DNA from 2 places in the Variovorax sp. AC103 genome. Region 2 is predicted to be linked to the other one. Evidence: riboswitches for the same ligand, from Rfam matches in the RefSeq annotation. Region 2 holds a riboswitch; the other holds the start of a gene.
What was found. Region 2 has a riboswitch for glycine ahead of AC0IYU_RS20720 (D-amino acid dehydrogenase). Riboswitches for the same ligand answer to the same signal wherever they lie in the genome.
Positions count from the first base shown of each region.

Region 1: it holds a riboswitch for glycine, as region 2 does, so the genes downstream of both, gcvT (glycine cleavage system aminomethyltransferase GcvT) here and AC0IYU_RS20720 (D-amino acid dehydrogenase) in region 2, are expected to answer to the same signal.

Region 1 is NZ_CEEDFC010000005.1:297,640-303,455, reverse strand. It holds gene gcvP (aminomethyl-transferring glycine dehydrogenase) at 1-680, opposite strand, end outside; gene gcvH (glycine cleavage system protein GcvH) at 810-1,181, opposite strand; gene gcvT (glycine cleavage system aminomethyltransferase GcvT) at 1,224-2,411, opposite strand; glycine riboswitch at 2,457-2,569, opposite strand; glycine riboswitch at 2,582-2,672, opposite strand; gene AC0IYU_RS10030 (hypothetical protein) at 2,706-3,248, opposite strand; gene AC0IYU_RS10025 (YybH family protein) at 3,349-3,804, opposite strand; gene AC0IYU_RS10020 (MFS transporter) at 3,980-5,170, opposite strand; gene AC0IYU_RS10015 (AraC family transcriptional regulator) at 5,262-5,816, shown strand, end outside.
Region 2 is NZ_CEEDFC010000014.1:117,063-122,878, forward strand. It holds gene AC0IYU_RS20715 (FIST signal transduction protein) at 1-601, shown strand, start outside; gene AC0IYU_RS20720 (D-amino acid dehydrogenase) at 611-1,912, opposite strand; glycine riboswitch at 2,005-2,121, opposite strand; gene rfbB (dTDP-glucose 4,6-dehydratase) at 2,366-3,445, shown strand; gene rfbD (dTDP-4-dehydrorhamnose reductase) at 3,442-4,332, shown strand; gene rfbA (glucose-1-phosphate thymidylyltransferase RfbA) at 4,360-5,256, shown strand; gene rfbC (dTDP-4-dehydrorhamnose 3,5-epimerase) at 5,253-5,801, shown strand.

The DNA of each region.
Region 1 (5,816 bases), on a different contig from region 2:
GGGTACTGCGCGAGCACGCCGAAGAACTCGCCGCTCACCATCAGCAGCGGCAGCGTTTCCGACACGCTGCTCACCTTGACCTCGATGCCCAGCGGCGCGGCGCGCGTCCTGATGACCTCGATGGTCTGCGGGTGGCAGTCGCCCGACACCAGGAACACGTTGCTCTTGCTCTTGACGCTGCGCTTGGCCAGCGTCATGGCCTCGGCCGCGGCCGTGGCTTCGTCGAGCATCGACGCGTTGGCGATGGCCATGCCCGTGAGGTCGCACACCATCGTCTGGAAGTTGAGCAGGGCTTCCATGCGGCCCTGCGAAATCTCGGCCTGGTAGGGCGTGTAGGCCGTGTACCAGGCAGGGTTCTCGAGCACGTTGCGCAGGATCACGCCCGGCGTGTGCGTTCCGTAGTAGCCCTGGCCGATGAAGCTCCTGAACACCTTGTTCTTCGACGCCAGCGCCTTCAGCTCGGCCAGCGCGTCGGCCTCGGTCACCGGCGCGGGCAGCCGCATCGGCTTGGCGCGACGGATGGCCGCCGGCACGATGCCGTCGATGAGCTCCGCGCGTGTGGCCGAGCCGATCACCGGCAACATGCGCGCCTCGTCCGCCGCATCGATGCCGATGTGGCGGGCGAGAAATTCTTCGGCGTTCTCTAGTTCTTGCAAAGAGGGAAGGGCGGGAATCGGCATGGCGTGATGGATCGGCTAAAAAAAGAAGAAAGACTCAGCGGTCGCCGCCGGGCCGCCCCAAGGCGGGCCGCGCCTTCCCCATGGGGGCTGGCGAAGCACACGAAGTGGCAAGCCGAGGGGCGAACATTTCTAGGATTCGGCCGCGAATTTGTCGTAGCTGGCGGCGTCCAGCAGGGCGTCGAGTTGTGAGGGTTCGCTCAGCTTGACCTTGAAGAACCAGCCGCTGGCCAGCGGGTCGCTGTTGGCCAGCGAGGGGTCGGCGCGCAGCGCTTCGTTCACTTCGACGATCTCGCCCGACACGGGCATGAACACGTCGGCCGCGGCCTTGACCGATTCGACGACGCCGGCGACTTCGCCCTGAGCAAAGGTCTTGCCGACTTCAGGCAGGTCGACGAACACCACGTCGCCCAGCGCGTCCTGCGCGTGTACGGTGATGCCGACGGTGGCTGCGCCGCCTTCGGCCGACACCCATTCGTGGTCCTTGGTGTACTTGATGCTCATGGAAAAACTCCTCGTGGAAAAAATGATTCGGGGGTGCAGAGCCTAGCCGCGGAAATAGCGCGTCGGCACGAAAGGCAGGGTCGAGACTTCCATGGGCACCGGCTTGCCGCGCACGATGGCCTGCAGGCGCGTGCCCGGCTCCGCGAAAGCGGTGGCCACGTAGCCCATGGCCACGCAGCGGTCGGCCGTGGGGCCGAGCAGGCCGCTGGTGACGACGCCGATGTCGTGGCCCTCGAAGGACTGCAGCACCGTGCCGTCGCGCACCGGAATGCGTTCGAGCGCCACGAGGCCGACGCGCTTGCGCTTGAGCGTGTCGTGGTCGGTGTGGCCGGCGGCTCCCGGGGTGGCCGCGGCGAGCTGGGCCAGGATCTTCGTGGCGCCCGGAAAGCCGCCTTCGCGCGCGCCCCCGGCGCGGCGCACCTTCTGCATAGCCCAGTTGAGCGAGGCTTCGACCGGCGTGGTCGTGGTGTCGATGTCGTTGCCGTACAGGCACAGGCCGGCTTCGAGCCGCAGCGAATTGCGCGCGCCGAGGCCGACGGGCTTGACCTCGGGCTGGGCCAGCAGCAGCCGGGCCAGCGCCTCGGCGTCCTTGGCCGCCGCCGAGATCTCGAAACCGTCTTCGCCGGTGTAGCCGCTGCGGGTGACGAAGGCCGGAATGCCGCCGATCTGCACCGCGCCGCCGGTCATGAACACGAAGCGCTCGATGCCGGGCGACAGCCGCGCCAGCGTGGCCGCTGCCTGCGGGCCCTGCAGCGCGAGCAGGGCGTGGTCGGGCAGGGGCTGCACCTCGCAGCGCGCGCCGATCTTCCGCTGGATGTGCGCGATGTCGGCCACCTTGCAGGCGCCGTTGACGATCACGAAGAGCGAGCCGTTGCCTTCGTTGAAGAACATCAGGTCGTCCAGGATGCCGCCCTCGTCGTTCAGCAGCAGGCCGTAGCGCTGCTTGCCGGCGGGCAGGTCGATCACGTCGACGGGCATCAGGGTCTCGAAAGCCGCTGCGGCGTCGGGGCCGACCAGGCGCAGCTGGCCCATGTGGGAAATGTCGAACAGGCCGGCCGCGTCGCGTGTGTGCCTGTGTTCGGCCATCAGGCCGGCGGGGTACTGCACCGGCATCGAGTAGCCGGCAAAGGGCACCATGCGGGCGCCGAGCTCCACGTGGAGGTCGTACAGCGGCGTCTTGAGAAGCGCAGTGTCGGGGGCGGAAGCAGCGGAGGCAGCGGAAGAGGCCATGGGGCACTCCAAAGGGGCAGACGAAATCCATGACGCAAGCCATGGGCCACCCCTGCTGTCCGCTTTACCTGAGAGATTCGCCCCACGATCGGGGTTTGCTCCTTCGGTGGGCCGCTGCATCGTTTCCGGTACGGCGGCCTCTCTCCAGCAAGGAAACGCCGGTGTGTACCGGCGCCTTGTCAGTCCTTTTGCCTGAGCGTTCGGGAAACCCCTGCGCCTTCGGCGGCCCCGTCGCGCGGGGCTCTCTCCTGACCCGGGCGAGTGTAGTGGATCGCGGTGCGCAGGGCTTTCGCTTCAGTGAACGATTTCAGCCGGCGGCAGCAGCCGGTCGATGCGTTCGCGCAGCGATTCGGCGCGCTCCGGGCCCGCGGCTTTCTCGATTTCGCTGAGCATCAGCGCGGCGATGGTCATCATGGCCTCGCGGTCGCGCGCCTCGCGCAGGGCGTCGCGCATCTGCAGCGCGAACTTGGGGTCGCGGCGCACGAACATGCGCTCGCAGATGTCGAACAGGAACATGCGCGTGGTGGCCAGCGAGCGCTTGCCGTCGAAGCTGTCGGCCGAGGTGCTGACCTGGATCGTGTCGGCGGCGGGCACGGTCAAGGCCTGTGCCGCCTGCGCAGCCGCAGCCGCGGCGGCCTGCGGGTCTTGCAGGTAGCCCCGCTGCACCAGCGCCTGGAGCGCCTGCTCGGCCTCGTCGCGGGTGCTGAACAGCGGGCTGAAGTCGGTCAGCGAGCGGCGGCCGTCGGCCATGAGCAACAGCGCGCGCTCCCGCTGGCTGAGCGTGCGCTGGCCGCCCTGGAGTTCATCGCGGGCCTTGTCGGTCTTGGTGGGGAACATGGCAGCCACAGCTTTCGGGAGTCGAGGGCTGCAGCATCGTTGCAAGCGGTGACATCTTCATGAACCGTTTGGTTTGCACGGGCAACGGTCTTTGGCGGCGTCATCCGCCCGCGATTTCCTTGCGGATGAGCCACTGGTTGCCCACGCGTTGCAGTTCCAGCGTCTTGCGGCTTTTTTCGCGCAGCTTGTCGGCGGTGTAGGTCTGCTGAAAGCTTGCGCTGGCGGCTTGCCCGGTGACGCTGATGACGAGGTTGTCGATGTCCACGCGGATGGTGGCCTTGTCGGCGATGCGCGTGCGGCGGTCGGCTTCCCAGGCCTTGCGGTCCTGGCCGCGGGGCGGCGTGAAGTCGGGCGCATAGGTGGCCAGGTAGCGCGCCACGTCGCGCGCGGACCAGGCTGCGGCCCAGTTGCGCACGGCGGTCTCGATCTCGGCGATGGCAGCGGCCGGGTTCGCCGGGGTCGGTGCGGGCTGCGGCCCTGTCGCCGCCGGCGTGGCGCCGAAGGCGGCCATGGCCAGCAGCGTGCCGCCGAGGAGGCAACTCAGTGATCGGTGCATGGCGAAGTCTCCTCCTTGTCGTTTGTCGGTCCCGATCATCGGCCGAAACGGTAGCGCTCGAACGACACCTCCCGCTGCTGGATCACCCCGCCAGGTCGGGCTGCCGCTCGATGCTCGCTGAATCGAGCATAAGGCGCGCAATGCGACATTCGACGGCCATGGGCGACGGTGGCGCTCAGGTCGCAGCGCGCTGCGCCCCCGCCGGCACCGCCGGCATCGCCCTGTTGCGCAACCGCAGCGCCAGCACCGTCGCCGCGCCCAGCACGCACAGCACCGCGGTGAACGTCACGCCCAGGCCGCGCGCGTCCGACAGCATCCCGAAAAGCGGCGACACCAGGCCGCCCACCGACAGCGCCAGCCCCAGCGTGATGCCGCTGGCCGTGGCCGGGTTGCGCGGCAGGTAGTCCTGCGCCAGCGTCACCTGCGCGGCGAAGGGCAGGAACATGCTCATGCCGAGCAGCGCGGTGCAGGCCAGCGCCCAGCCGGGGGTCGTTGCGAGCACCAGGCCGGCGAGCGACGGCAGGGCGAGCAGGTAGCCGCTGCGGATGGTGCCCATGCGCCCGATGCGGTCGCCGAGCCAGCCGCCGAGCAGCACGCCCACCGCGCCGGCGGCGGTGAAGCCGGTGAGCGCCGCCGCGCCCTGGAAGGCCGTGCCGTGCAGGTCGCGCGTGATGCGCAGCGACAGCATCGACAGCACCGTGACGTACGGGATCGACCAGCCCACGATGGTCGCCACCAGCAGCCCGAAGGCGCGCCAGTCGTTGTGGGGCTTGAGCACCTCGCCGGCGGCCTTGCGGGCGGCGGCCGCCGTGGCGGCGGACGCAGCGCCGCGCCCCGCATTCGCCAGCAGCCACACCACGCCCATCGCCAGCGCCGGCACCCCCAGCAGGTAGCTGCGCGACAGGCCTCCACCACCGACCACCGTGGCCGCGAGCACCGGCGGAAAGGAGGCGCCGATGGTGCCGCCGACGGAGAACACGCTCATCGCTTTCTGCGAGGCCCCGCCGGCCGCACGTGCCGCCACCGTGGCCGGCGGGTGGTAGGCCGCAATGCCCAGCCCGCACAGCGCGATGGCGATCCAGGTCAGCAGGTAGCTCTGGCTGATGCCCGCCAGCACCACGCCGAGCGCGGCCACCAGGAAGCCCGTGGGCACCAGCCAACTGCGCGGGTGGCGGTCGGCGTACAGGCCGAACAGCGGCTGCACCACGCTCGACAGGCCGGTCGCCGCGAGCATCAGCCCGCTCACGGCCGTGTAGCTGTAGCCGCGCTCCAGCACCATGAAAGGCAGCAGGGCCGGCACCAGGCCCTGGTAGAGGTCATTGACGGCATGGGTGCCGGTGAGCAGGCCGAGGCGGCGCTTGTTCATTCGATCGCTTTCTGGATGTCCATTGATAAAAGCCATCGTAAAAAGCCGCGCGAAGATGTTCTCGCTACGAATCAGCATCTATCGTCGAGAAATGGACAAACTGGACCTGAGGCCCGAACAAGGCGAGTCGACCCCGCGCCCGATGGCCGTGCTGGCGACCGACACCGACGGCGACGCTTTCATTCCGCTGCACACGCACCGGCGCGGGCAGCTGATCCATGCGATTTCAGGCGTGATGCTCGTCAGCGCCGTGGCGGGCAGCTGGGTGGTACCGCCGGGGCGCGGCGTGTGGGTGCCGGCCGGCATGGCGCACCAAATCCGCATGGCGGGCGAGGTGAAGATGCGCACCGTCTTCGTCGAGCCCGGCACGCGCGCCGACCTGGGCGGCGAATGCCGCGTGATCCGTGTCGGCGAGTTGCTGCGGGCGCTGATCGTCGCCGCCGCGTCGCTTCCGCTGGACTATGCGCCGGGCGGGCGCGACGAACGGGTGATGGAGCTGATCCTCGACGAGATCGAGGCCGCGCCAGCCCTGTCGCTGCATGTGCCCATGCCCCGCCACGTTCGCCTGGCTGCGCTGTGCGAGGCGCTCGTGCGCGACCCGTCGCTGCCCGCGTCGCTGGACGACTGGGCGCTGCGCCTGCACATG
Region 2 (5,816 bases):
GCTGCTCAAGCTCGACGGCGAACCCGCGCTCGACGTGCTGCTGGCCGACCTGCAGGTGTCGCTCGAGCGTCCGCAGGAGGCCATCGACGCGGTGCGCAACACGCTGGTGGGGCTGGCCGACGCGGGCAGCGACGGCATCCGCCGCACCGGCGACCTGGGCGCCGACGTGCTGGTGCGCCACATCATCGGCCTGGACCCCACGCGACGCGGCATCGCCATTGCCGACACGGCCGAGGCCGGCATGCGCCTGACCTTCTGCCGCCGCAACGCGCAGGCCGCGCGGGCCGACCTGATGCGCATCTGCGCCGAAATCCGCGAAGAGCTGGAACCTGAAGAGCAGACGCTGGCCACCGCGCGCGCCGTGGCCGCAGGCGAGGCCGAGGCCGCGCCGCACCCGGCGCGGCGCATTGCCGGGGCTGTGTACGTGAGCTGCTCCGGACGCGGCGGGCCGCACTTCGGCGCGCCCGGCGCGGAGCTGCAGATCGTGCGCCATGCGCTGGGCGACGTGCCGCTGGTCGGGTTCTTTGCGGCGGGCGAAATTGCCCGCCACCATCTGTATGGCTACACCGGCGTATTGACGGTGTTCACCAGCAACGACTGACCTTGGCGATCACGCCGGCTGCAGCACGCGCAGCCTGGGCGCAGGCATGCCGGTGAACGCGAAATCGACCTCGGGCGCCAGCCCGCTCACGATGCGCGCGATCGACTTGCCCGAGCCGCAGGCGTGCGTCCAGCCGAGCGTGCCGTGGCCGGTGTTGAGGAACAGGTTCGGCAGCTTTGTCTTGCCGATCAGCGGCACGTTGCTCGGCGTGGCGGGGCGCAGGCCGGTCCAGAACTGCGCCTGCGTGGTGTCGCCGGCGCCGGGGAACAGTTCTTCGACGCGGCGCACGATGGCTTCGCAGCGCACCGGGTTCAGGTCGCGGTCGTAGCCATTGAGCTCGGCCGTGCCGGCAATGCGCAGGCGGTCGCCGGACGCCGACGTGTAGCGCGAGAACACCAGCTTGAACTCGTCGTCGGTCAGCGAGACCTGGTGGGCCTTGGAAGCGTCCTTCACGGGCAGCGTCACCGAGTAGCCCTTGGCCGGGTAGATCGGCAGCCGGATGCCCAGCGGCGCGGCCAGCAGCGGGCTCAGCGAGCCCATCGCCATGACGAAGGAGTCGCCGCGGATGCGCTGGAAGCGGCCCTCGTGGTCGGTCACCTCGACGTGGTCGATCTGGCCACCGGCCTCGCGCAGCGCGGTGACGGTGTGGCCCATGAGGAACTTCACGCCGGCCGCAGCCGCCAGCTTGGAAAGCTCGCGTGCAAAGCGGTTGGCGTCGCCCGATTCGTCTTCGGCCGTGAAGGTGGCGCCCGCCAGCTTGGGCCGGATGTGGGCGAGGGCGGGCTCGATCTTCACCGCCTCGTCGGCCGAGATGACCTGGCGCTCGCAGCCCAGGGCACGCATCTGCTCGGCGGGGGCGAGGGCGCCGTCGAATTCCTTCTGCGTCGTGTAGAAGTGCAGGATGCCCTGCGTGCGCTGGTCGTAGTCGATGCGCGTGTCGCGGCGCAACTGTTGCAAGGTGTCGCGGCTGTAGGTGCCCAGGTGCACGATCTGCGCGATGTTGTGGCGGGTGCGCGCGGGCGTGCATTCACGCAGAAACTGCAGGCCCCAGAGCCATTGGCGTATGTCGGCGCGGATGCGGAACAGCAGCGGGGCGTCTTCCTTGCCCAGCCATTGCAGCACCTTGAGCGGCGCGCCCGGGTTGGCCCAGGGTTCGGCATGGCTGACGGAAATCTGCCCGCCGTTGGCAAAGCTGGTCTCGGCGGCCGGGGTGGCCTGCCGGTCGATCACGGTCACTTCGTGGCCGAGTTGCTGGAGGTAGTAGGCCGAAGTCACGCCGAGCAGGCCGGCGCCAAGAACGATCACGCGCATTTCAAGTACCTCTTGAGGTTGAAGCGCTTGAACGACGGGCGTGGTGTGCTATTGAATCAATAGCAGGCAACCGGACGGCCGTGGTCCAAGTTGCCGCTCCCCCTGTCCTCGGTACCTGAGAGATTCACCCCCTGCGCCCGCAGCGGGTTTGCTCCTTCGGTGCATCGTTGCCACTGGGCGTGGTGCGATGACTCTCCAGACGGCGTTGTCAGTTGATGCAGTACTGACCCCTTGCCGAAATCTTCTTCGAAGACCTCGTCGGGCCGACCTGAGCGTTCATGGGAGTTTGCGCCTTCGGTAGGGCCACCGGGGTGGCCCGCTCTCCTGCAGTGTGGCCGATTGTAAACACGGCCTGAAGTGAACGGTAACGCCTTGTGTTTCGGCCTGTCGGCCCAATGGGATAATCACCAGTTGATTTGCCGCAGGGCAATTGCTTCAAACACAGGGGACCCCATGATCTTGGTTACCGGCGGCGCTGGCTTCATTGGCGCCAATTTCGTACTCGACTGGATCGCGAACAGCGACGAGCCGGTCATGAACCTCGACAAGCTGACCTACGCGGGCAACCTCGAGACCCTCGCGTCGCTCAAGGGCAACCCGAACCACATCTTCGTGCAGGGCGACATCGGCGACAGCGCGCTGCTCGACCGCCTGCTGGCCGAGCACAAGCCGCGCGCCGTGGTCAACTTCGCCGCCGAATCGCACGTGGACCGCTCCATTCACGGCCCCGAAGACTTCGTGCAGACCAACGTGCTCGGCACCTTCCGCCTGCTCGAATCCGTGCGCGGCTTCTGGAGCGCGCTGCCTGCCGACCAGAAAAGTGCCTTCCGCTTCCTGCACGTGTCCACCGACGAGGTCTACGGCTCGCTCTCCAAGACCGACCCCGCCTTCACCGAAGAGAACAAGTACGAACCCAACAGCCCGTACTCGGCCAGCAAGGCCGCGAGCGACCACCTCGTGCGCGCCTGGCACCACACCTACGGGCTGCCGGTGGTCACCACCAACTGCTCGAACAACTACGGTCCGTTCCACTTCCCCGAGAAGCTCATTCCGCTGATGATCGTCAACGCCCTGGCCGGCAAGCCGCTGCCCGTGTACGGCGACGGCATGCAGGTGCGCGACTGGCTCTACGTGAAGGACCACTGCAGCGCCATCCGCCGCGTGCTCGAAGCCGGCAAGCTCGGCGAAACGTACAACGTGGGCGGCTGGAACGAGAAGCCCAACATCGAGATCGTCAACACCGTGTGCGCGCTGCTCGACGAACTGAGCCCCAAGGCCGGCGGCAAGCCCTACAAGGAACAGATCACCTACGTCACCGACCGCCCCGGCCACGACCGCCGCTACGCCATCGACGCGCGCAAGCTCGAACGCGAACTCGGCTGGAAGCCCGCCGAGACTTTCGACTCCGGCATTCGCAAGACCGTCGAGTGGTACCTCGCGAACAGCGAATGGGTGCGCAACGTGCAAAGCGGTGCCTACCGCGAGTGGGTTGAAAAACAGTACGACGCCGCACCGGCAAAGGCCGCGGCATGAAGTTGCTGCTGCTGGGCAAGGGCGGGCAGGTGGGTTGGGAACTGCAGCGCAGCCTGGCGCCGCTGGGTGAATTGGTGGCGCTCGATTTCGACAGCACCGACTTTCATGCCGACTTCAGCCGCCCCGAGCAGCTGGCAGACACGGTGCTCAAGGTGCGCCCCGACGTGATCGTCAATGCGGCGGCCCACACGGCCGTCGACAAGGCCGAGAGCGAGCCCGAGTTCGCGCGCAAGCTCAACGCCACCTCGCCCGGCGTGGTGGCCGAGGCGGCGCAGCAGATCGGCGCGCTGATGGTGCATTACTCGACCGACTACGTCTTCGACGGCAGCGGCAGCGCACCCTGGAAGGAAGACGACGCGACCGGCCCGCTGAGCGTGTACGGCCAGACCAAGCTCGAGGGCGAGCAACTGGTGGCCCAGTACTGCGCAAGGCACCTGATCTTTCGCACGAGCTGGGTGTATGCGGCGCGCGGCGGCAACTTCGCCAAGACCATGCTGCGGCTGGCGAAGGAGCGCGACAAGCTCACGGTGATCGACGACCAGTTCGGCGCGCCCACGGGTGCCGAGCTGCTGGCCGACGTCACGGCGCACGCCATCCGGGCAACGCTGCAGGACCCCACGAAAGCCGGTCTCTATCACGCGATTGCCGGCGGTGAAACCACATGGCACGGCTATGCGCGCTTCGTGCTCGGCCTGGCGCAGCAGGCCGGCGTCGAGCTCAAGGCCGGCCCCGATGCCGTCGAGGCCGTGCCGACCAGCGCCTTCCCGACCCCGGCGAAACGCCCGCACAACTCGCGCCTGGACACCACCAAGCTGCAGACCACCTTCGGGCTGCGCCTGCCCCCCTGGCAGGACGGCGTTGCGCGCATGCTGCGCGAAACGCTCTGACGCGTGAATTCACACGAGAAGAAAAGCATGACCACGACGACTCAACGCAAGGGCATCATCCTGGCCGGCGGCTCGGGCACCCGCCTGCATCCGGCAACCCTGGCGCTCAGCAAGCAGCTGCTGCCCGTGTATGACAAGCCGATGATCTACTACCCGCTCAGCACGCTGATGCTGGGCGGCATGCGCGACATCCTGATCATCAGCACGCCGCAAGATACGCCGCGCTTCCAGCAATTGCTGGGCGACGGCAGCCAGTGGGGCATCAACCTGCAGTACGCAGTGCAGCCCAGTCCCGACGGCCTGGCGCAAGCCTTTCTCATCGGCGACAAGTTCGTGGGCAACTCGCCGAGCGCACTGGTGCTGGGCGACAACATCTTCTATGGCCACGATCTCGTGAACCTGCTCGCCGACGCCGACAAGAAGCCGTCGGGCGCCACCGTGTTCGCGTACCACGTGCAGGACCCGGAGCGCTACGGCGTGGTCGCGTTCGACGCCAAGGGCAAGGCCAGCAGCATCGAGGAGAAGCCCTTGAAGCCCAAGAGCAGCTACGCGGTCACCGGCCTCTACTTCTACGACAACCAGGTGGTGGACATTGCCAAGGCCGTGAAGCCGAGCGCGCGCGGCGAGCTGGAGATCACCGCCGTCAACCAGGCGTATCTCGACCTCGACCAGCTGAACGTGCAGATCATGCAGCGCGGCTACGCATGGCTGGACACGGGCACGCACGACAGCCTGCTGGAAGCGGGCCAGTTCATCGCGACGCTGGAGCATCGGCAGGGGTTGAAGATTGCGTGCCCCGAGGAAATCTCTTGGCGCAACGGCTTCATCACCAGCGAGCAGCTCGAAAAGCTCGCGGCGCCGCTGGAGAAGAGCGGCTACGGCAAATACCTGCGGCACCTGCTGAACGACGAGGTGCGGTCATGAAGGCCACGCCGACGGCCATTCCCGATGTGCTGGTGATCGAACCCAAGGTGTTCGGCGACGCGCGGGGCTTCTTCTTCGAAAGCTTCAACCAGAAGGCCTTCGACGAAGCGGTCGGCCACCATGTCGATTTCGTTCAGGACAATCACTCGCGCTCGGTCAAGGGCGTGCTGCGTGGCTTGCACTATCAGATCCAGCAGCCGCAGGGCAAGCTGGTGCGGGTGGTGCGGGGCGCGGTGCTCGACGTGGCGGTGGACATCCGGCGCAAGTCGCCGACCTTCGGCAAATGGGTGTCGCAGGAACTGAGCGAAGAAAACCACAAGCAACTGTGGGTGCCCGCGGGCTTCGCGCACGGATTCCTGGTGCTGAGCGATACAGCTGACTTCCTGTACAAGACCACCGACTACTACGCCCCGGCCAACGAACGCTGCATTGCCTGGAACGACCCGGCGATCGCCATCGCATGGCCCGACCTTCAGGCCGATTTCGTGTTGTCCGCCAAGGACCAGACGGGCAAACGCCTGGCCGACGCCGAAGTATTTGAATGACGCCGTGCGCGGCGC